One region of the Cronobacter sakazakii genome, then DNA from elsewhere that is predicted to be linked to it. Evidence: predicted binding sites of a transcription regulator. Region 1 holds the regulator's gene; the other holds the start of a gene.
The links. Region 1 encodes PurR, which represses purine synthesis genes. Its sites were predicted from a motif close to CANGCAAACGTTTGCNTG; they were not measured.
Positions count from the first base shown of each region.

Region 2: cvpA (colicin V production protein) is a predicted target of PurR. The motif match lies at 2,963-2,980, and genes of this name have one in related genera.

Region 1 is NZ_CP011047.1:3,399,562-3,409,673, reverse strand. Features, by position in the region: gene punC (purine nucleoside transporter PunC) at 1-153, opposite strand, end outside; gene punR (DNA-binding transcriptional activator PunR) at 265-1,176, shown strand; gene purR (HTH-type transcriptional repressor PurR) at 1,194-2,219, opposite strand; gene cydH (cytochrome bd-I oxidase subunit CydH) at 2,511-2,600, shown strand; gene CSK29544_RS16225 (MFS transporter) at 2,863-4,029, shown strand; gene CSK29544_RS16220 (C40 family peptidase) at 4,098-4,916, opposite strand; gene grxD (monothiol glutaredoxin 4) at 5,262-5,609, shown strand; gene rnt (ribonuclease T) at 5,680-6,351, opposite strand; gene gloA (lactoylglutathione lyase) at 6,447-6,854, opposite strand; gene CSK29544_RS16200 (alkene reductase) at 6,947-8,044, opposite strand; gene CSK29544_RS16195 (TetR/AcrR family transcriptional regulator) at 8,119-8,700, opposite strand; gene eptA (phosphoethanolamine transferase EptA) at 8,765-10,112, opposite strand, start outside.
Region 2 is NZ_CP011047.1:2,298,459-2,308,570, reverse strand. Features, by position in the region: gene CSK29544_RS10975 (UbiX family flavin prenyltransferase) at 182-751, opposite strand; gene purF (amidophosphoribosyltransferase) at 863-2,380, opposite strand; gene cvpA (colicin V production protein) at 2,420-2,905, opposite strand; gene dedD (cell division protein DedD) at 3,138-3,860, opposite strand; gene folC (bifunctional tetrahydrofolate synthase/dihydrofolate synthase) at 3,850-5,118, opposite strand; gene accD (acetyl-CoA carboxylase, carboxyltransferase subunit beta) at 5,189-6,109, opposite strand; gene CSK29544_RS10945 (DedA family protein) at 6,260-6,919, opposite strand; gene truA (tRNA pseudouridine(38-40) synthase TruA) at 6,945-7,757, opposite strand; gene CSK29544_RS10935 (aspartate-semialdehyde dehydrogenase) at 7,757-8,770, opposite strand; gene pdxB (4-phosphoerythronate dehydrogenase PdxB) at 8,838-9,974, opposite strand; gene flk (flagella biosynthesis regulator Flk) at 10,094-10,112, shown strand, end outside.

The DNA.
Region 1 (10,112 bases):
CAGGAAAAGGCTTAGCGAGGCGCTGATAGCCGAAGGGGCTGTGTGCAGATCCGCTTCAATAACGGCGAACGCGGGCAGGTACATGTCGGTCGCCAGAAAACCGAGCACGCTCAGCCCGGCCAGCCAGCAAAGAAATCCTTTATCAGGTCGCATCACATTAACTCACTTCTTATTACGCGAAAGAGCCAGGAGTGTACGGAGTGCAATCCCGCTTGTGAAACGCTAATATTTGCCCATTCCATTCAAAAAATTTGCAGGCAGATAATGTGGTCTGAATATTCCCTGGAAGTGGTGGACGCCGTGGCGCGCACCGGCAGCTTTACTGCAGCCGCCGCAGAACTGCACCGCGTGCCTTCTGCCGTCAGTTATACGGTGCGCCAGCTTGAGGAGTGGCTTGCGGTATCGCTCTTTGAGCGCCGCCATCGCGATGTGGTTCTGACACCCGCCGGAGCCTGGTTTTTGCGGGAAGGGCGTTCTGTTATCAAAAAAATGATGATCACCCGTCAGCAGTGCCAGCAAATCGCCAACGGATGGCGCGGACAGCTCTCCATCGCGGTGGATAATATCGTGCGCCCGGAACGCGTCCGGCGGCTGGTGCTCGATTTCTACCGGCACTTCTCTGATGTGGAGTTGCAGGTGTCGCAGGAAGTCTTTAACGGCGTCTGGGACGCGCTGGCGGACGGGCGCGTGGAGCTTGCGATTGGTGCCACACAGGCGATACCGGTCGGTGGGCGCTTCGCGTTTCGTGATATGGGCATGCTGAGCTGGCGTTGCGTAGTGGCGCACCATCATCCGCTGGCACAGCACGCGGGCGCGCTCAGCGACGACAGGCTGCGCGATTACCCGTCGCTGGTGCTGGAAGATACATCGCGATCGCTGCCCAAGCGCATTACCTGGCTTCTGGATAACCAGCGGCGCGTGGTAGTGCCGGACTGGCACTGCGCCGCCGATGCGCTGAGCGAAGGGCTCTGTATCGGCATGGTGCCGACACATTTCGCGAAGCCATGGCTCGATAGCGGGGAGTGGCGCGCGTTGACGCTGGAAAACCCGTTCCCGGACGCCGCCTGCTGTCTGACGTGGCGGCAAAGCGACGCCTCGCCCGCGCTGCGCTGGCTGCTCGATTATCTGGGGGACAGTGAAACGCTGAACAAGGAGTGGCTGCGGGAGCCGCAGTGATACGGCTCCCGGAAGGATTAACGGCGATAGTCGCGGAACGGGCCGTCCGCCACCGAGCGGCGTTCGATCAGGCGCGGATGCACCTCAATCGTCTGCGACTCTTCGCGCTTATTCACGATGCGGTCGAGCAGCATATTGAACGCGGTCTGGCCGAGCGTTTCTTTTGGCTGATGGATAGTCGTCAGTGCCGGGCTAAAGAAACGCGCGTTGCGTACGTTGTCGTAGCCGATGATCGAAATATCCTGCGGTACGCGCAGGCCCATCTCATCGGCGGCGCAGATAGCGCCCATCGCCATAATATCGCCGCCGCAGAACACGGCAGTCGGGCGCTGCGGCTGCGAGAGGATCTGCTGCATCGCGCGGTAACCGGATTCCGGCTCGAAATCGCCCTGCACGATCCAGTTTTCCGGCACTTTAATGACCGCTTCTTCCAGCGCTTTCATAAAGCCTGAGAAACGCCCGACGCCGGTGTTACGCTCAAGCTGCCCCGGAATCACGCCAATATCACGATGGCCGCGCTCAATCAGATAACGCCCGGCGAGATAACCGCCCTGGAACGCGTTATCTATAACCGAGTCCGTAAAATCGGCTTTCGCTTCACCCCAGTCCATCACCACCATCGGGATATGACGGTACTCTTCAAGCGTGGAAAGCAGCGGCTGCGGGTATTCCGAACACATCACCAGCAGGCCGTCGACGCGCTTTTGCGCCATCATCGACAGATACGCGCGCTGCTTTTCCAGGTTGTTATGCGCGTTGCCCAAAATCAGCGTATAGCCTTTGGCGAAGCAGCTGTTTTCAACGGCTTCAATGATTTCGGCGAAATAGGGCGCTTCGCTACTGGTCGCCAGCAGCCCGATAGATTTGGTGTGATTCACCTTCAGGCTGCGCGCCACGGCGCTTGGCGAATAGTGTAATTCTTTGATAGCCGCCCAAACCGCATTGCGCGTCTCTTCCGCCACAAAACGGGTTTTGTTAATCACATGTGAGACTGTTGTTGTGGAAACGTTGGCTCGCTTCGCGACGTCTTTAATTGTTGCCATTAATAATCACTCCAGACCCCTGGCTGAGCCGTGTAAAATCACGGGTTAATCGTTTGCCTGTACACACCCCTGACTGCCGCGAGGAGAGTGCGGCATGCCGGGAAACGCGACATTTTTCGTGAGGAGGGGTCGATGGCCGGTACCGAATAAAGTAGCGACGAATTTTGGCTTATCTTTATCGAAAGGGGAAGAGGGAAAACGCATATCTGGTTAAATGTCGCAGGATTTTTCGGCCCGTTTATGCAAAAATGCGCACTACCTGATTTTTATGGGGTCTTTAAGGAGAATACCATGAGTACCGATCTGAAATTTTCGCTGGTCACGACGCTGGTTGTACTGGGCCTGATTGTGGCGGGCGCATTTACCGCCATTCTGCATTAAGCGACAGGCGGGAGCGCACCTGTTCTCCCGCTTTCTTAAACTTTTCTTGCGTTTAAGCGCCGATTCCCCGCTGTTTTCTTTCTTTTTCCCGTTATTCCCTTTAGATTCGCTAATAACAATGAGCGCGTGTTCTTAACAGCTGCGCAATAATATTTTGCTGTTTTTGTCCCTTATCTTTTCTGATTGCGAGTGTCATCCTTTTCTGCATCCTGCTGTAACGTCGGGCGTTCCCGGCGCTGTTGTACAATTTCTGGAGCAATGAATGAAAGTCAATTTTCCGTTACTGGCACTGGCTATCGGTGCTTTTGGCATTGGCACGACCGAGTTTTCCCCGATGGGGTTGTTGCCGGTAATAGCGAACGGCGTCAACGTCTCCATTCCGGCCGCCGGTATGCTGATTAGCGCCTACGCGGTCGGCGTGATGGTAGGCGCACCGCTGATGACGCTTTTACTGTCGCACCGCGCACGGCGTAGCGCGTTGATTTTTCTGATGGCGATTTTTACGCTCGGTAACGTGCTGTCAGCACTGGCACCGGATTATATGACGCTGATGGCCTCGCGTATCCTCACCAGCCTTAACCACGGCGCGTTCTTCGGGCTCGGCTCGGTGGTGGCGGCAAGCGTGGTGCCAAAGCATAAACAGGCGAGCGCCGTCGCGACGATGTTTATGGGCCTGACCATCGCCAATATCGGCGGCGTGCCGGCGGCCACCTGGCTTGGTGAAACCATCGGCTGGCGAATGTCGTTTCTGGCGACGGCCGGTCTTGGCCTGGTGGCGATGGCGAGCCTCTGGTTTTCCCTGCCAAAAGGCGGCAGCGGCGAGCGCCCGGATGTGAAAAGCGAACTGGCCGTGTTGATGCGCCCGCAGGTGGTGAGCGCGCTGCTGACGACGGTGCTCGGCGCGGGCGCGATGTTTACGCTCTATACCTATATCGCGCCTGTGTTGCACCACATCACTGACGCCAGCGCGGCGTTCGTCACCGCCATGCTGGTGCTGATTGGCGTCGGGTTTTCCATCGGCAACTATCTGGGCGGCCGCCTGGCGGACCGCTCGGTGAGCGGCACGCTGAAAGGCTTCCTGATGCTGCTTATCGTCATTATGGCGGCTATTCCGTGGCTTGCGAAAACGGAAATCGGCGCGGCGGTGAGCATGGTGGTATGGGGGGCTGCGACTTTCGCGGTAGTGCCGCCTCTGCAGATGCGCGTGATGCGTGTCGCCAGCGAAGCGCCGGGCCTGTCGTCATCGGTGAATATCGGGGCGTTTAATCTCGGTAACGCGCTTGGCGCGGCGGCGGGCGGGGCCGTTATCCATGCGGGCTTCGGCTATAGCGTAGTGCCAGTGATGGGCGCGCTGATTGCCGCACTCGGCCTGCTGCTGGTGCTGATCTCCAGCCGTCGCGAAGCGCAAATGGCGTGCAGCGCTGAATAATCCATGCTGCCATATAAAAGAAAACGGAGAAGGGTGACCTTCTCCGTTTTTTTGTGAGGATAAATCGATTAACGAATAGTGCGCGGCGTCATCACCCGGCGCGCGCCGACATAGTGACGCTGCCAGTAATCTTCGCTCAGCGAGGTTATCTGGATTTCCTGGCCGCTGCGCGGTGACTGAATAAATTTGCCGTTGCCGACATAGACGCCGACGTGATCGGCGGTGCCACGGCCCTGAGTGCGGAAGAACACCAGGTCGCCGCTTTCCAGCTCGCCACGGTTAACCGGCGCGGCGTCGCGCAGGTGATACATTTCGTTGGCGGTGCGCGGAATGCGGAATTTCACCAGATCTTTATAGGCATACCAGACGAGGCCGCTGCAGTCGAAACCGGTACGCGGCGACGTGCCGCCCCAGTGGTACGGCTTGCCTATCTGGTTCATCAGCTTGTTCATGGCGGTGGTCTGGGCTTTCTTCACGCGCGCTTTGTGTGCGTCGGCAATCGTGAGCGGCCCGTTCACGCATTTGGTTTTGCGATTTTTTCGTGTTTTGGCACAGGTCTGCGCGCTCAGGCGGTTGCTGGCCTGTTTGCCAGAAGTGGTGGAAGGGCTGCGGGAAGCGGTTTTACTGACGGAAGAGGTGGTTTTGCTGGTGCGTTTTGCGGTGCTGTTTCGCTTCTCGCTGGCGGTTTTCGCCGTTTTGGTTTTCGTTGCGTTGTTACTTTTCTTGGCGGTTTTTGTGCTGGTTTTCTTTTTCACCGTACTGGAGTGCGCTTTTTGCACCTTCGAGGCGCGCGTCTGCTCCGACGCCTGCGCGAACGGTGCAAAAGCCAGTGATGAAGTCATTAATAAAGCACAGAGCGTGAGAGCAATTTTTGTTTTGCGCGCCACTGAGCATTCCCCTGCATAAAGCCGGCAATCATGCCAACGGATGAATTTTAAGAGCTTGCTGATTCTAATCTAAAAAAATGACCAAAGTTAAGCAGCAAATCGTCTTCTGAACGTAGTTTCGTTAACCGGCGCACTCTTTTTCGCCAGTTGCCGCTGCGCCGACGCGCATTTTAGCGCGCCTTCTCAGAGGAGAATATCGGCAGCTTACAGAAAAGTGTTATTATTTGCTTCTCTTTCACCACGGCACGGCACCGGGCTTAAGCGCAAGATTATGCATTTTCGGGACGCTCCGGAGCCGCTACAATGTAAAGCTAACGCCGTAATGACGCTTGAGGAAGTAAGACAATGAGCACTACGCTTGAAAAAATTCAACGCCAGATCGCTGAAAACCCGATTCTGCTGTACATGAAAGGCTCCCCGAAACTGCCGAGCTGCGGCTTCTCCGCACAGGCCGTACAGGCGCTCTCTGCCTGCGGCGAGCGTTTTGCGTATGTCGATATCCTGCAAAACCCGGATATCCGTGCAGAACTGCCGAAATACGCTAACTGGCCGACCTTCCCGCAGCTGTGGGTGGATGGCGAACTGGTCGGTGGCTGCGATATCGTTATCGAAATGTATCAGCGTGGCGAACTGCAGACGCTTATCAAAGAGACGGCGGCGAAATATAATTCGGCAACGCCGGACGCAGAGTAATCCCGTCGCGCGTTATCGCGCAGACAAAAAAGCGGCCCTGAGAGGCCGCTTTTTTTTGCGCTGCGTTAGCTTATTCGCCGTCCTGCGGCGTCGTGTCTTCTGCGGCGAGCGGCGGCACCGGCCAGCCGCCCAGACGCTTCCAGCGGTTAACGATTTCGCAAAACAGCAGGGCGGTTTGCTCGGTGTCGTAAAGTGCCGAATGCGCCTGGGTGCTGTCAAACGGCATGCCCGCCGCGATACACGCTTTTGCGAGCACCGTCTGGCCAAGCGCCAGCCCGCTTAATGCCGCGGTGTCGAACGTCACAAACGGGTGGAACGGATTACGTTTGAGCGACGCGCGCTCGGCGGCCGCCATCATAAAGCTGTGATCGAACGTGGCGTTGTGCGCCACCATAATCGCGCGGTTGCAGTTACTCTCTTTCATGCCCTTGCGCACCATTTTAAAAATGGCATGCAGCGCGTCATATTCGCTGACGGCGCCGCGCAGCGGATTGTGCGGATCGATACCGTTAAAGGCCAGCGCTTCCGGCTGAAGAATCGCGCCTTCAAAAGGCTCAACGTGAAAATGCAGTGTTTCATCGGGGGTGAGCCAGCCGTCAGCATCCATTTTCAGCGTCACGGCGGCGATTTCCAGCAGCGCGTCGGTTTTGGCGTTAAAACCGGCGGTTTCCACATCGATGACAACAGGGTAAAAGCCACGAAAACGGTCGGACAGACCGGTCAGTTGAGCGTTATCGGACATCAGCGTCTCTTAAGTTTGGGGAATTAAAGCAGCGCGCATTATGGCAAATTTCACGACGGGATGCAGCAAGGCGGGCAGAACGCCCGCCGGAGGGATCAATTGCCGAGGCCGCGACCCGCGTCTTTCTCTTCGATAAGTTCGATTTTGTAACCATCCGGATCTTCAACAAACGCGATAACGGTGGTGCCGCCTTTGACCGGGCCCGCTTCACGGGTGACGTTGCCGCCGTTGTTGCGGATGCGCTCGCAGGCTTCTGCGGCGTTATCAACGCTGATGGCGATATGACCGTAAGCCGTGCCGAGCTCATAGCTCTCCACGCCCCAGTTGTAAGTCAGCTCGATCACCGCTTCTTCGCTCTCCGGGCCGTAACCAACAAACGCCAGGGAATATTTGTATTCCGGGTTTTCACTGGTGCGCAGCAGTTTCATGCCGAGTACGTTGGTGTAGAAATCGATAGAGCGTTGCAGGTCGCCAACGCGCAGCATGGTGTGAAGTAAGCGCATAAGATCCTCTTAAATAAAACGGCTTGTGATAATGCTTTTGGGTGAAACAGGATTTTAGTATAGCGGCGGAAGGCCGCCGCTATCAATTTGGATCACAGGGTGGGGTAATCGATGTAGCCTTCCGCGGCGCCGCCGTAGAACGATTCCGGGCGCTGCGGGTTAAGCTCCGCTTTTTTACGCAGACGCTCAACGAGATCCGGGTTAGCGATATAGTCGCGGCCAAACGCCACGGCATCGATAAGCCCTTTCTGGATCAGCGCTTCCGCTTTCTCACGGGTGTACGCGCCTGCGCCGATGATGGCGCCATCGAAACGCTCACGCACTTTCTGGCGGAATTCGTCAGTGTAAGGCACGCCGCCCGCCCAGTCCGGCTCGGACATATGCAGGTACGCAATGCCGCGCTTGTTCAGCTCTTCGATGAGGTACAGCGCGTCAGCTTCTTCGTTCGGGCCGTTATCCACGTTCTGGAAAGAGCCAATCGGCGACACGCGAATACCGATGCGATCGGCACTCCACTCTTTACACACCGCATCGACCACTTCCAGTACCAGACGCGCGCGGTTTTCCACGCTGCCGCCATACTGGTCGGTGCGGTGGTTAGAGGACGGCGACAGGAACTGGTGCAGCAAATAACCGTGGGCGGAGTGCAGCTCTGCCATATCGAAACCGGCGTCGCGCGCATTGCCGACCGCCTTGCGAAAATCATCTACGATGCCCGGGATTTCGTGCGTTTCCAGCGCGCGCGGCGTGGTGGTGTCGACACGGATAGCTTTGCCGTTTTCATCACGCAGCGACGTACGGGTACCGGAGTTAATCGCAGAAGGCGCGACCGGCGCTTCGCCGCCCGGCTGAATGCTGCTGTGCGAGATACGGCCGGTGTGCCACAGCTGAACGGCGATGCGGCCATCGGCCCCGTGCACCGCAGCCGTGATTTTCTTCCACGCGGCGATCTGTTCCTCGCTGTGCAGGCCCGGCGCGCCCGCGTAGCCTTTGGCCTGCGCGGAAATCTGGGTGGCTTCGCTGATGATAAGCCCGGCGCTGGCGCGCTGGCGGTAATACTCCGCCATCATCGCGGTTGGAATATCGCCCGGTTCGATGCTGCGCAGGCGGGTCAGCGGGGCCATGAATACGCGGTTAGGGGCGGTAACAGCGCCCACTTTCAGCGGGGTAAACAGCTTTTCGTCTTGCATAGTCACTCCTGAGTAGACCGGTCGTCTTGTAATGAGCGAAATAAAAAAGCGCTGCCTTGCGGCAGGCGCTCTCTTCAAAGGATTTCTTTAACGTGCGCCAGCGCGTTTTCGAGCGGCGCGCCGCTGCGCGACACTTTGGCCTGCAGGCTTGCGCCAAGCCAGAGCACGTATAACACCTGCGCCCGCTGTTGCGCGCTACCGCTGAAGGTCAGCGCCTCTGCATCGCGGCCGCGCTCAAGCGCCTCTGCCAGCAGGGCGATGACCTGCGCCGCACCTTTATCAAGCGCGCCGCGCATATCTTCCGACAGATCGCACACTTCCGCAGAGAGCTTCACGGTCAGGCAGCCCATCATTTTGCCCGTCTGGCAGTAATGGTGAAGCGTCTGTTCAAACCAGTCGATTAGCTGCTCGCGCGCCGGGCCCGCCGGGTCGAAGTGTTGCTCAAGGCATGCCTGATACCGGGCGTAGTGACGCTCCAGCATCGCCACGCCAAACGCCTCTTTCGAGCGAAAGTAGTGGTAGAAGGAGCCTTTCGGTACGCCCGCGGTTTTTAACAGCTCGCTTAATCCCATGCCGGTAAAGCCGCGTTGCAGGCAGAGCTGCTCGCCGGTGGCAAGAAGATGTTCGCGCGTGTCGTGTTCAGGTGTTCGGTTCATACAATCCAATCTAATAGACCGGTCGGTCTAATGCAAGTCGCCTTAATGAAAACCGCCAGAAACGTTAATTTTTCCGGCAGGCGCTAAGCATATCCTCCTGCGGCTGATAAAGCGAAGTCTGGATATTCATGATGCCCAGCACCGTTGAGAAGAGATTATCCTGAGACACCTCATCCGTCGCCGCGCGTTTGCCGAGACAGGCTGTATCGACGCCATACTGACGCGCGTAATCGCCGGAGAGCCAGAACAGCATCGGAATGTGTGTCTGCTGCTCAGGGGCCAGCATATACGGCGCGCCGTGCAGATAGATGCCATTCTCGCCGAGCGATTCGCCGTGGTCTGAAAGATAGACCAGCGCGGTGTTCATGGTGTCCTGACGCTTACGCAGCGCATCTATGGTGCGGCTCAGGACATCGTCGGTATACAGAATGGTGTTGTCATACGTGTTAATCAGCGCCTGGCGGTCGCAATTCTGGATTTCATTGGTGTCGCAGGTCGGCGTAAAACGGCGAAAATTATCCGGGTAGCGGCGGTAATAAGCCGGGCCGTGGCTGCCCATCAGATGCAGAACAATCACAGAGTCCTGTTTCACGCCATCCAGGATATTATCGAAACGCCACAGCAGCGCGTCGTCGAGGCAGGAGCCCTCTTTACACAAATCGTTAAGCTTCCATTCAGTCATGTCTGTATGTGGAATGCGGTTACAGGCCCCTTTACAGCCGCCGTCGTTATCACGCCACAGCACATTGACGCCCGCATGCGCCAGCACGTCCATCAGCCCCTCCTGATGATGCGCAAGCCCGGCATCATAATGCGCCCGCGGCATCCCGGATAACATGCAGGGCACGGACACCGCCGTTTCCGTGCCGCAGGAAGTGGCGTGTGGATAGAACACCACGCCCTGTTTTTTAAGCTGCGGATTGGTCTCGCGCTCATAACCGCCAAGCGAATAGTTCTGTTCGCGGGAGGCTTCGCCAATCACCACCACCAGCACGGTTTTTTTCGCCTGCTGGCGGATCACCGGGCCTTTTTTGGCGTCTTCGCCGATGCGCACCAGCGTCTGGTCGCCCGCAAAATACCGTGAATGGGTATATTTTACGATGCCGCTGATGTAATTGGGCGGCGTCACCATTTTGGCGATGTTTTTATTGTTGCGAAACAGCGAGGCGTAGTCTTTATAGAAGAGGGACGCCACCAAAATGATAATCAGCAGGCTCGCGAGAATGCTGACCAGACGGCGCAGTGCAGTCCACAGCAGACTGCCTGAAATCACTTCAATGCGGCTAAACAGTAATGCAGGCACCACACCCGCGATAAGCAACCAGCCGATTAGCTGGGGCGTAATCAGCGCTCCGGCCTCCTGGGGATTGGTCTCGAAGATATTGACCATCATGTTCTGGTCAATCACGGCA
Region 2 (10,112 bases), 1.1 Mb from region 1:
CCGCCATGATTTGTTAAAAAATGGTTGCAATGAAGTTGTGTGAATGAAGATAGCATTCCGCGCAGCAGACGCTGAGCGTGAAATCGCAAAAGGCGGGATTAAATGTCGAGGATATGATCGCGCTTGCAGAATTGCCCCAAAATGAGGCGCCGCGCTGCGCTTTGCCCCAGGGTGGCGCGCCTTACGCGCCTGGCCAGCGGGTGAAGAGATCGGCAGGAAGCGTGATATCAAGCTGATCGAGCGCGCGGTTTACCGTCTGGTTAATCACATCATCCAGCGTCTGCGGGCGATGATAAAACGCGGGCATCGGCGGCATGATAATCGCGCCAAGCTCAGCGGCCTGGGTCATCAGACGCAAATGGCCGAGATGCAGCGGCGTTTCCCGCACGCACAGCACCAGCCTGCGGCGCTCTTTTAACACCACATCCGCCGCGCGGGTCAGCAGTCCGTCGGTATAGCTGTTCACGATGCCGGAGAGCGTTTTAATCGAACACGGCAGAATAATCATTCCGTCGGTTTTAAACGAGCCGGACGAGACGCTGGCAGCGATATCGCGCGCATCGTGGTTTACATCAGCCAACGCCTGAACATCGCGCACGCTCATATCGGTTTCAAGCGACAGCGTCTGACGCGCCGCCTGGCTCATGATGAGATGCGTTTCCACCTCTGCCACCGCCTGAAGCGTCTGCAACAGGCGAATGCCATAAATCGCGCCGCTGGCGCCAGAGATGCCGACAATGATTTTTTTCATGGAGTTATCTGGAAAAGGAGCACTGAGCGAGACTTTGCCGCAAGACGCGACGAGATGCAAACGGGGATTTCGCCCCTCGCGTTGCGCAAGGGGCGACGGCACGGGGAAAGATTAGCCTTCGTTGTGCATCTCTAAGTTTTCGACTTCGTTCTGGCGCATGACCGCTTTGGCGTCGTCGTTACGCAGGGATTCGAGATATTCCAGGTACTGGTGATCGACATCTTTGGTGACGTAAACGCCGTTAAAGACCGAGCATTCGAACTGCTGAATATCCGGGTTCTCGGCGCGTACGGCTTCGATGAGATCGTCGAGATCCTGGAAAATCAGGCCGTCTGCGCCGATGATCTGGCGGATTTCATCTACTTCGCGGCCGTGAGCGATAAGCTCGTTGGCGCTCGGCATGTCGATACCGTAGACGTTCGGGAAGCGAATTTCCGGCGCGGCGGAGGCCAGATAGACCTTCTTCGCGCCCGCCTCGCGGGCCATCTCGATAATCTGCTCGGACGTGGTGCCGCGCACGATAGAGTCATCCACCAGCAGCACGTTTTTATCGCGAAACTCGGCGCGGTTGGCGTTCAGTTTGCGGCGCACCGATTTACGGCGCAGATGCTGTCCCGGCATGATGAAGGTACGGCCGACGTAGCGGTTTTTCACAAAACCCTGGCGGTAGGGTTTGTTAAGAATGCGCGCGATTTCAAGGGCGATATCGCAGGAGGTTTCCGGGATCGGGATCACCACGTCGATATCCAGATCTTCCCACTCGCGCGCGATTTTCTCGCCGAGCTTTTTACCCATTTCCACGCGAGCGCTGTAGACGGAAATCTTGTCGATAAAGGAGTCCGGACGCGCGAAGTACACATACTCAAACAGGCACGGGTTGCTGACCGGGTTGTCAGCGCACTGGCGCGTGAAGAGCTGGCCTTTTTCGCTGATATACACCGCTTCGCCAGGCGCTACGTCGCGCAGGAACTCAAAGCCCAGCGTATCGAGCGCCACGCTTTCGGACGCCACCATGTACTCGGCGCGGCCGTTACCGGCATCGCGTTTACCAAGCACCAGCGGGCGAATACCGTTAGGGTCGCGAAACGCTACCATGCCGTGGCCGATAATCATCGCCACACACGCGTATGCGCCGCGGATCAGGCGGTTCATCGCCGCGATGGCCGCGAAAATGTTGTCCGCTTCCAGCGGGTAGTGACGGAAGTTATCCAGCTCGCTGGCGAAAATATTGAGCAGGATTTCAGAATCTGAGGTGGTGTTGATATGACGGCGCTTCTCTTCAAAGAGCATTTTGCGCAGTTCATGGGCGTTCGTCAGGTTGCCATTGTGGGCAAGCGTAATACCGTAGGGCGAGTTCACATAGAACGGCTGGGCTTCGGAGGCGCTGGAGCTGCCTGCCGTCGGGTAGCGCACATGGCCGATACCCATATTGCCCTGCAGACGCTGCATGTGGCGGGCTTCGAATACATCATTCACCAGGCCGTTCGCTTTACGCAGACGGAAGCAATTATTCGCATCGATGGTGATGATGCCTGCGGCATCCTGCCCGCGGTGCTGAAGCACCGTTAACGCGTCATAAATCGACTGGTTGACCGGCATAACACCGGCGATCCCGACAATACCGCACATGTTGTCTTTTCCTCAATTCAAAGACCGCCCCCGGCACGATTACCGGGGCAGGAAACTTGACGAGCTTTGCAGATAGTCAAAGAACCATCTGATGATGAAACTGAACTGCGGGATGAGCTGCGACTTTTGCCAGTCCTCGCTTTTGGACAGGCCCGTGAAGGTATCAAGAAAGAACAGAATGGCGGCGACAATCAGCACGCCTCGCAAGGCGCCGAAACAGATCCCCAACACCCTGTCTGTACCCGACAGGCCGGTTTTCTCCACCAGTGCGCCAATCACATAGTTGACTATCGCACCGACGATAAGCGTCGCGATAAACAGCACCGCGATAGCTATCCCATTACGTACCAGTTCATCTTCAAAGCCGGTGAACCAGACTGCCAGGTAAGTGTAGTAATGACTGGCGACAAAGAAAGCACAGCCCCAGGTGACCAGCGACAGCGCCTCTCTCACGAAGCCGCGGATGAGGCTGACCAGACACGAGAAACCCACTACTGCAATGATGGCGTAATCTATCCAGACCATGAATGTGTCCCACGATAAAACGCCCTGACATCCGGTTCGGGGCGCATTCTAACAGAAAAAGAAAACGTTTGCGTAGGGATTTCCTTTCCACGCGTTAATAAAAAATGGCGTTGAAAAAATCTTCAACGCCATCCGTCCGTTACGCCCGCGGGCGGCAAAAAAGCGCCGTATGCGGGCCGTCTGTGGCGCGATGCGGTTTCTCGGTGCGCCTTTTAAAAAGACGCCAGACCGCTTAATTCACGCTGTAATTCATTATCACGCCGTTAAGCCCTGACAGGCTGTTCAGCTCGCCAAGCGACGATTTTAACTTATCCTTCGACGCCTCCGGCCCTACCAGAATGCGGGTGATTTTCCCTTGCACCGGCGTGGACGGCGACGTATACGCCCGATAACCCGCCGAGCGCAGTTTGCCGACGATTTCATTGACTTTATCGGCGTTTTTCAGCGCACCGAGCTGCACGACATACGCCTTGCCCGCAGGCGGCGTTTGCGGTTTCTCCGGCGGCGCGGTTTTCGCAGGCGCGGGCGCTTCGGCCTCGCTCACCATCGCGAGCTGCTCGTCGGTTTTATCGCGTTGCGGCTTGCTCTGGGGCTTATCGGCAGTCCGTGTTTTCGCAGGCTCCGTCGCTTTCGGCTTCGCAGACGTCACCGGCACTTCATCCAAATCCGCGCCGGTATCGGCAGGCAGTCGCGTGGTATCTATCGACGTCGCCGCCGCGTTACCGGCTCTCACCTCTTCCGCCGCGCCTTCCGGTGGCTGAGACGGCAGCGCCTGGGTTGCAGCCGGCAGCATATCCGGCTCGTCGCGATCGCCAGGTTTCGGCACCAGCGGGATCGCCGCGAACTCATCCTGATAATGTTTTTTCTGGCCGTCCAGCAGCCCTGGCAGCACGATAACGCCCAGCGCCACCAGCACAATTGTGCCGACTAATCGGTTCTGAAACTTACTCGCCACCTCGTCTCCCCGCGTCCATCTCTTCCATTACCGCTGCGACGGTATGAAACGACCCGCATACCAGCACCGTATCAACAGGCTGCGCGTCGGCCAGCGCCGCGTGCCAGGCCTGCGCCACGCTATCAAAGACAGCGCTGGCCTGCAGATGTTCCGCAAGCTCTTCGGCGCGGGCGCCGCGCGGCCCGTCCAGAGGGGCACAATACCAGCTATCCACGACCCTCTCCAGACAGGCGAGCGTTCCGGCGATATCTTTATCATGCAGCATGCCGATAACGGCCAGTACGCGCCCGGCGGATGGCGACTGCGCGAGCCGCTGCGCCAGATAGCCCGCCGCGTGCGGATTATGGGCTACATCCAGAATGATGCGCGGGGCCTCGCTCACAATCTGGAAACGCCCCGGCAGCGCGGCGCGCGTGATACCGTCGCGGTAAGCCTGCTCGCTGATTTGCAGGCCGCTTGCGCGAAGCGCGGCGAGCGCAGTCGCCGCGTTAGGCTGCGGCACCTGCGGCAGCGGAAGATGAGTCAGTTCGCTGTCGCCATCACTAAAGCGCCAGCCGTCGCGTTCCGCCTCATAGCGCCAGGCGTCGTTCACACAAAGCAGTCGTGCGCCCTTCTCCTGCGCCACCTGCGCGATGGTGTGCGGCATGTCCGTCTCGCCCACGACCGCCGGTTTGCCCGCGCGGAAAATACCGGCTTTCTCGCGCCCGATGCTTTCACGATCCGGCCCCAGCCAGTCGGTATGATCGAGCGCGATGCTGGTGATGACCGCCACATCGCAATCCACCAGGTTGGTGGCGTCCAGACGCCCGCCGAGCCCGACTTCGAGGATAACGACATCCAGCTGCGCCTGCTTAAAGAGCCACAGCGCGGACAGCGTGCCGTACTCAAAGTACGTGAGGGACGTTTCACCACGCACGGCTTCAATCTCCGCAAAGGCGGCGGTGTGCTGGCTTTCGGCAAGCTCCTCGCCCTGCACGCGCACGCGCTCGGTGTAGCGCACCAGGTGCGGCGAGCTGTAGACGCCCACGCGATAGCCTGCCGCCATCAGCACCGCTTCGAGCGTGCGGCAGGTGGTGCCTTTGCCATTAGTGCCCGCGACGGTAAAGACAAACGGCGCGGGTTTCGCCACATCAAGCAATGCCGCCACGCGCGAGACGCGCTCAAGGCCCATGTCGATGGTTTTACCGTGCAGGTTTTCCAGATAAGAAAGCCACGTGGCCAGAGGCGACGTGGCTTGGGGAAGGTGTTGCTTTTCCATGATGCCCGTATCCTGGTTACGGTTCATAAACAAGAAGGGCAGCGCCTTATGGCCCTGCCCTTCATGACTATCAGGCCTCGTGATCCTGGTCCGGTACCGGCGGCACGACCACCGCTTCACGCGGCGCGTCCGGGCTTGGTGCCGGAAGGTTCATCAGCTTCGCCAGAATGCTGGCAAGTTTGAGGCGCAGCTCCGGGCGACGCACGATCATATCGATAGCGCCTTTTTCGATCAGGAACTCACTGCGCTGGAAGCCAGCAGGCAGTTTTTCACGCACGGTCTGCTCGATAACGCGCGGTCCAGCGAAGCCGATCAGCGCTTTCGGCTCGGCGATATTGAGATCGCCAAGCATCGCGAAGCTCGCGGAAACGCCGCCCATGGTCGGGTCGGTCAGCACGGAGATGTACGGCAGTCCACGCTCCTGCATTTTCGCAAGCGCCGCGGAGGTTTTCGCCATCTGCATCAGCGACATCAGCGCTTCCTGCATACGCGCGCCGCCGGAGGCGGAGAAGCAGATAAGCGGGCAGTTGTCTTCCAGCGCCTGCTCAACCGCACGCACGAAACGCGCGCCCACGACGGAACCCATTGAGCCGCCCATAAAGGCGAACTCGAACGCCGCCGCAACAACCGGCATACCGTGCAGGGTGCCTTTCATCACCACCAGCGCGTCTTTCTCGCCGGTTTCCTTCTGGGCGGTGGCCAGACGATCCTTGTATTTTTTGGAATCACGGAACTTCAGCACATCTTTCGGCTCAAGCTCACTGCCCAGTTCCACCAGCGACCCTTCGTCTAACAGGCTGTGCAGACGGTCGCGCGCCGCCATGCGCATGTGGTGATCGCATTTCGGGCAAACCTCAAGGTTACGCTCCAGTTCGGCGCGGTAGAGTACCTGGCCGCAGCTGTCGCACTTGGTCCACACCCCTTCCGGGATGTTTGCCCTGCGAGTGGGAGTAATATTGCTTTTATTGAGAATTCGTTCAATCCAGCTCATTGATAACCTTTCTGCCTGAACCTGGTCGATGCCAGTTTTTCTGTGGGGGCGCATAATGCCATTATTGCCTTCCACAGACCATAAATGGTGCTCATTAAACCATAACGGCCCGCAACTTTGGATAAAAAAGTGGTCGAACCGCCAGAGGGCTTATTTTATCTGGCGCGCCGCGGCGCGTTTGTGACGCACCACTTCATATACGCCCGGCAATACCGAGAAGACGATAATGGCGACGATCAGCAACTTCAGATTGTCCTGAATAAACGGCATCGCGCCAAAGAAGTAGCCCGCGTAGGTAAACAGCAGAACCCACAACAGCGCGCCCACCACGTTATACAGGGCAAAATGACGATAGGACATATGCCCCATCCCGGCGACGAACGGCGCGAAAGTGCGCACGATCGGCACGAAGCGGGCGAGGATAATCGTTTTACCGCCGTGACGCTCATAAAACGCATGCGTTTTATCAAGATAGCTCTGACGGAAGATTTTTGAATCCGGGTTGCTGAACAGCCGCGCGCCAAAGAGTCGGCCTATAGTGTAGTTCACCGCGTCGCCGAGTATCGCCGCGATAACCATTAAAAGCGCCATCAGGTGCACATTGAGATCGTTGGACGGCAGCGAGGAGAGCGCGCCCGCCACAAACAGCAGCGAATCGCCCGGCAGAAACGGCGTCACGACAAGCCCCGTTTCGCAGAACAGGATCAGGAACAGGATCGCGTATACCCAGATCCCGTACTGCGCCACCAGCTCCGCCAGATGCACGTCGATATGTAAAATAAAATCAATCAGAAAGCGAATAATGTCCATACTGGTTCTTCTTCCCCGACTGCTGTCAGTCAGCTAAAAAAAGTGGGCCCATCGGCGGCTTTGGAAGCTCAAACTGCGCCGGATAATCCACCGACACCAGATAAAGCCCTTCCGCCTTCGCCGTCGCTGCCGCAAGCGTTCTGTCCTTAGCCGCCAGCAGTTCTGCTATCCAGCTCTCCGGCTGGTTACCGCAGCCTATTTCCATCAGGCTGCCAACGATATTACGCACCATATGATGCACAAACGCGTTAGCCTTGATATCCACCACAATGTACGCCCCGAAGCGCTCAACGTTGATATGCATCAGGTTGCGCCAGGGCGTGCGGGACTGGCACTGCACCGCGCGAAACGAGGTAAAGTCGTTTTCGCCGATAAGACACTGCGCCGCCCGGTGCATACGCTCTGCGTCCAGCGGCAGGTGGTAATGCGTCACCCCTTGCGAGAGCACCGCCGGCCGCAAACGGTGATTATAGATAACGTAGCGGTAACGGCGGGCCGTGGCGCTGAACCGGGCGTGAAACTCCGCGGGCACATCTTTCACCCAGCGCACCGCGATGTCACCAGGTAAATTCGCATTTACGCCGAGCGTCCAGGCGGCATCTTTGCGAATAGCGGTCGTTTCAAAGTGCACCACCTGTCCGGTGGCATGCACGCCCGCGTCGGTACGGCCCGCGCAGAAGACGTTAATCGGTTCGTTCGCCACCTGCGAGAGCGCCTTTTCAAGCTTCTCCTGGACGCTGCGCACTTCCTGCTGACGCTGCCAGCCGTAATATTTACTGCCGTCGTACTCAATGCCAAGCGCGATTTTAACTACCGGCTTTTCCAGACTCTCCGACATCAGTACAGGTACTCCTGCAGCAGTTTTTCCGCCGTTTTGATGGCCATCAGCGCGCCGCCGAAGCGCACGTTATCAGCGACCGACCAGAACTGGATCTGCTCCGGCATGCCGTAGTCGTTACGCACGCAGCCGATGGAAAGATGCACGCTGCCGGAGGCGTCGCCCACCTGCGTCGGATAGTCGTTCTCTTCAGAGAGCGCGATGTCCTGATCGCGCTCCAGCGCGTCGCGGGCTTCTTCCGCCGCGAGAGGGCGCAGCGCTTCGAAATTCACCATCTGGGCATGACCGTAAAATACCGGTGCCTGTACGCTGGTGACGGAAATCATCAAACCTTCGTCCTGCAATACCTTGCGCACTTCATCCACCAGACGGCGATCCTGGCGCACGCTGCCTTCGCGGTCCGGCAGCAGCGGCAGCATGTTGAACGCCAGCTGGCGGCCAAAATGATCGTCTTCATCGACCGGCATCCCGTTCAGCAGGCGCGCGCTCTGGCCCGCCAGCGCGTCCACCGCCGTTTTACCCTGCGCGGAAACGGACAACAGATTCGTCACCTGAATGCGCGACAATCCGCCTGCTTCCATCAGCGGACGCAGCGCCGTCAGAAGCTGGCTGGTCAGGCTGTCGGCCACCGCCACTACGTTGCGGTTGCGGTAATCTGCCAGTACATACGGGTTGACGTCCGGCACCACCAGCGGCACGTCCGGCTCCAGCGCGAACAGGCCGCTGGAATCGATAACCAGACAACCGGCGTTGGTCGCGTCATCCACGTAGCGGGCGCTTGCTTCCTGGCCTGCGACGAAAAAGGCGAGCTGCGCCTGAGTCCAGTCGAACGCGTCGGCATCCTGCACCTGCACGCTTTTACCGTTGAAGCGCAGCGTTTCACCCGCGCTTTCATTGCGCGCCAGCGCATAAAGTTCACCCACCGGGAACTGACGCTCGGCGAGTTGCTCAAGCAGGGCCTCTCCCACGGCGCCCGTCGCGCCCAGTATGGCGATATTCCAGCCTTCAGACATGGTGGTTTTTACTCCAGAAAATAAAATGCCTTCCCCGCCGGTTTGCGGGGAATAAGAGAATCAGTGATTAACGGATCGGATGATGGGTCGCGTTAAAACCCAGCTTTTGCAGCAGCGCGGCGGCGGCTTCGTCATCGCACTGCACATAGAGCGACGACCATTCGCGGCGCTCCTGGTAATTTTTGCGAAGCTTATCAAACTCGCCTGGAATGCCCGCCACGCGGCGAAGCGGCGCGTCGTCGCGGCGCACATCATATACCAGATGCACCAGCCGTTTCAGCGTCGCCTGATCGAGCGGCCCCTGAAGCGTGATGCGGCCAAATTCCGGCGGCGGCAGCAACGTGGCAAGCGCCACCTGCTGCGGCGTGCCGAGAAACTGGCTGTACGCCTCAAACACCTGCGTAGTGCCGCGCGCTTTGCCTTCCAGCGTATAGCCCGCGATATGCGCGGTGCCGATATCAACACGCTTTAAAAGCTCAACGTTAAGCGCAGGCTCCGGCTCCCAGACATCCAGCACGACACTGAGCGGCTGCCCCGCCTCAAGGCGCGCCAGCAGCGCGGCGTTATCGACCACCGGGCCGCGGCAGGCGTTAATGAGAATAGCGCCGGGCTTAAGGCGCGCGATCAGCGCCTCGTCGGCCAGATGCAGCGTTTTGTACGGACCGTCTTTAAAGAGCGGCGTGTGGAAGGTGAGAATGTCTGCCTCGCGCACCAGCTCGTCGAGTGTGCGGAAATCGCCGCTGTCGCCGCGATCGGCACGCGGCGGATCGCACAGCAGCGTGCGTACGCCGAGCGCCTCCAGCCGCGCCTGCAAACGAGAGCCGACGTTACCCACGCCGACAATGCCGACAGTGCGGTCAGTGAGCGCAAAGCCGTCGCGCTCGGCAAGCATCAGCAGCGCGGAGAATACATATTCGACGACGGCGATAGCGTTGCAGCCGGGCGCGGCGGAAAACCCGATGCCTGCCTCGCGTAAATAGTCTTCATCAACGTGATCGGTGCCCGCCGTGGCGGTGCCGACAAACCGGATGTTTTTGCCTGCCAGCAAATCGCGATTCACCTGCGTGACCGAGCGCACCATCAGTGCGTCGGCATCGTCCAGCGCCGCCTGCGGGATCGGGCGGCCAGGCACGGCCTGCACCTCGCCAAGACGGCTGAACAGCTCGCGTGCGTAAGGCATATTTTCATCAACGAGGATTTTCACGTTTCTCTACCTGTTTATGTGCGGGAGATAGCCGTTAAGTGTGCCATAATCTCGCCGCCAGGCATACTTAACAGCGTGGTTAGTTTCGCGGCACCGTCCGGTCAGGTTAAGGATTATTGATGATGCAACCCATTCATG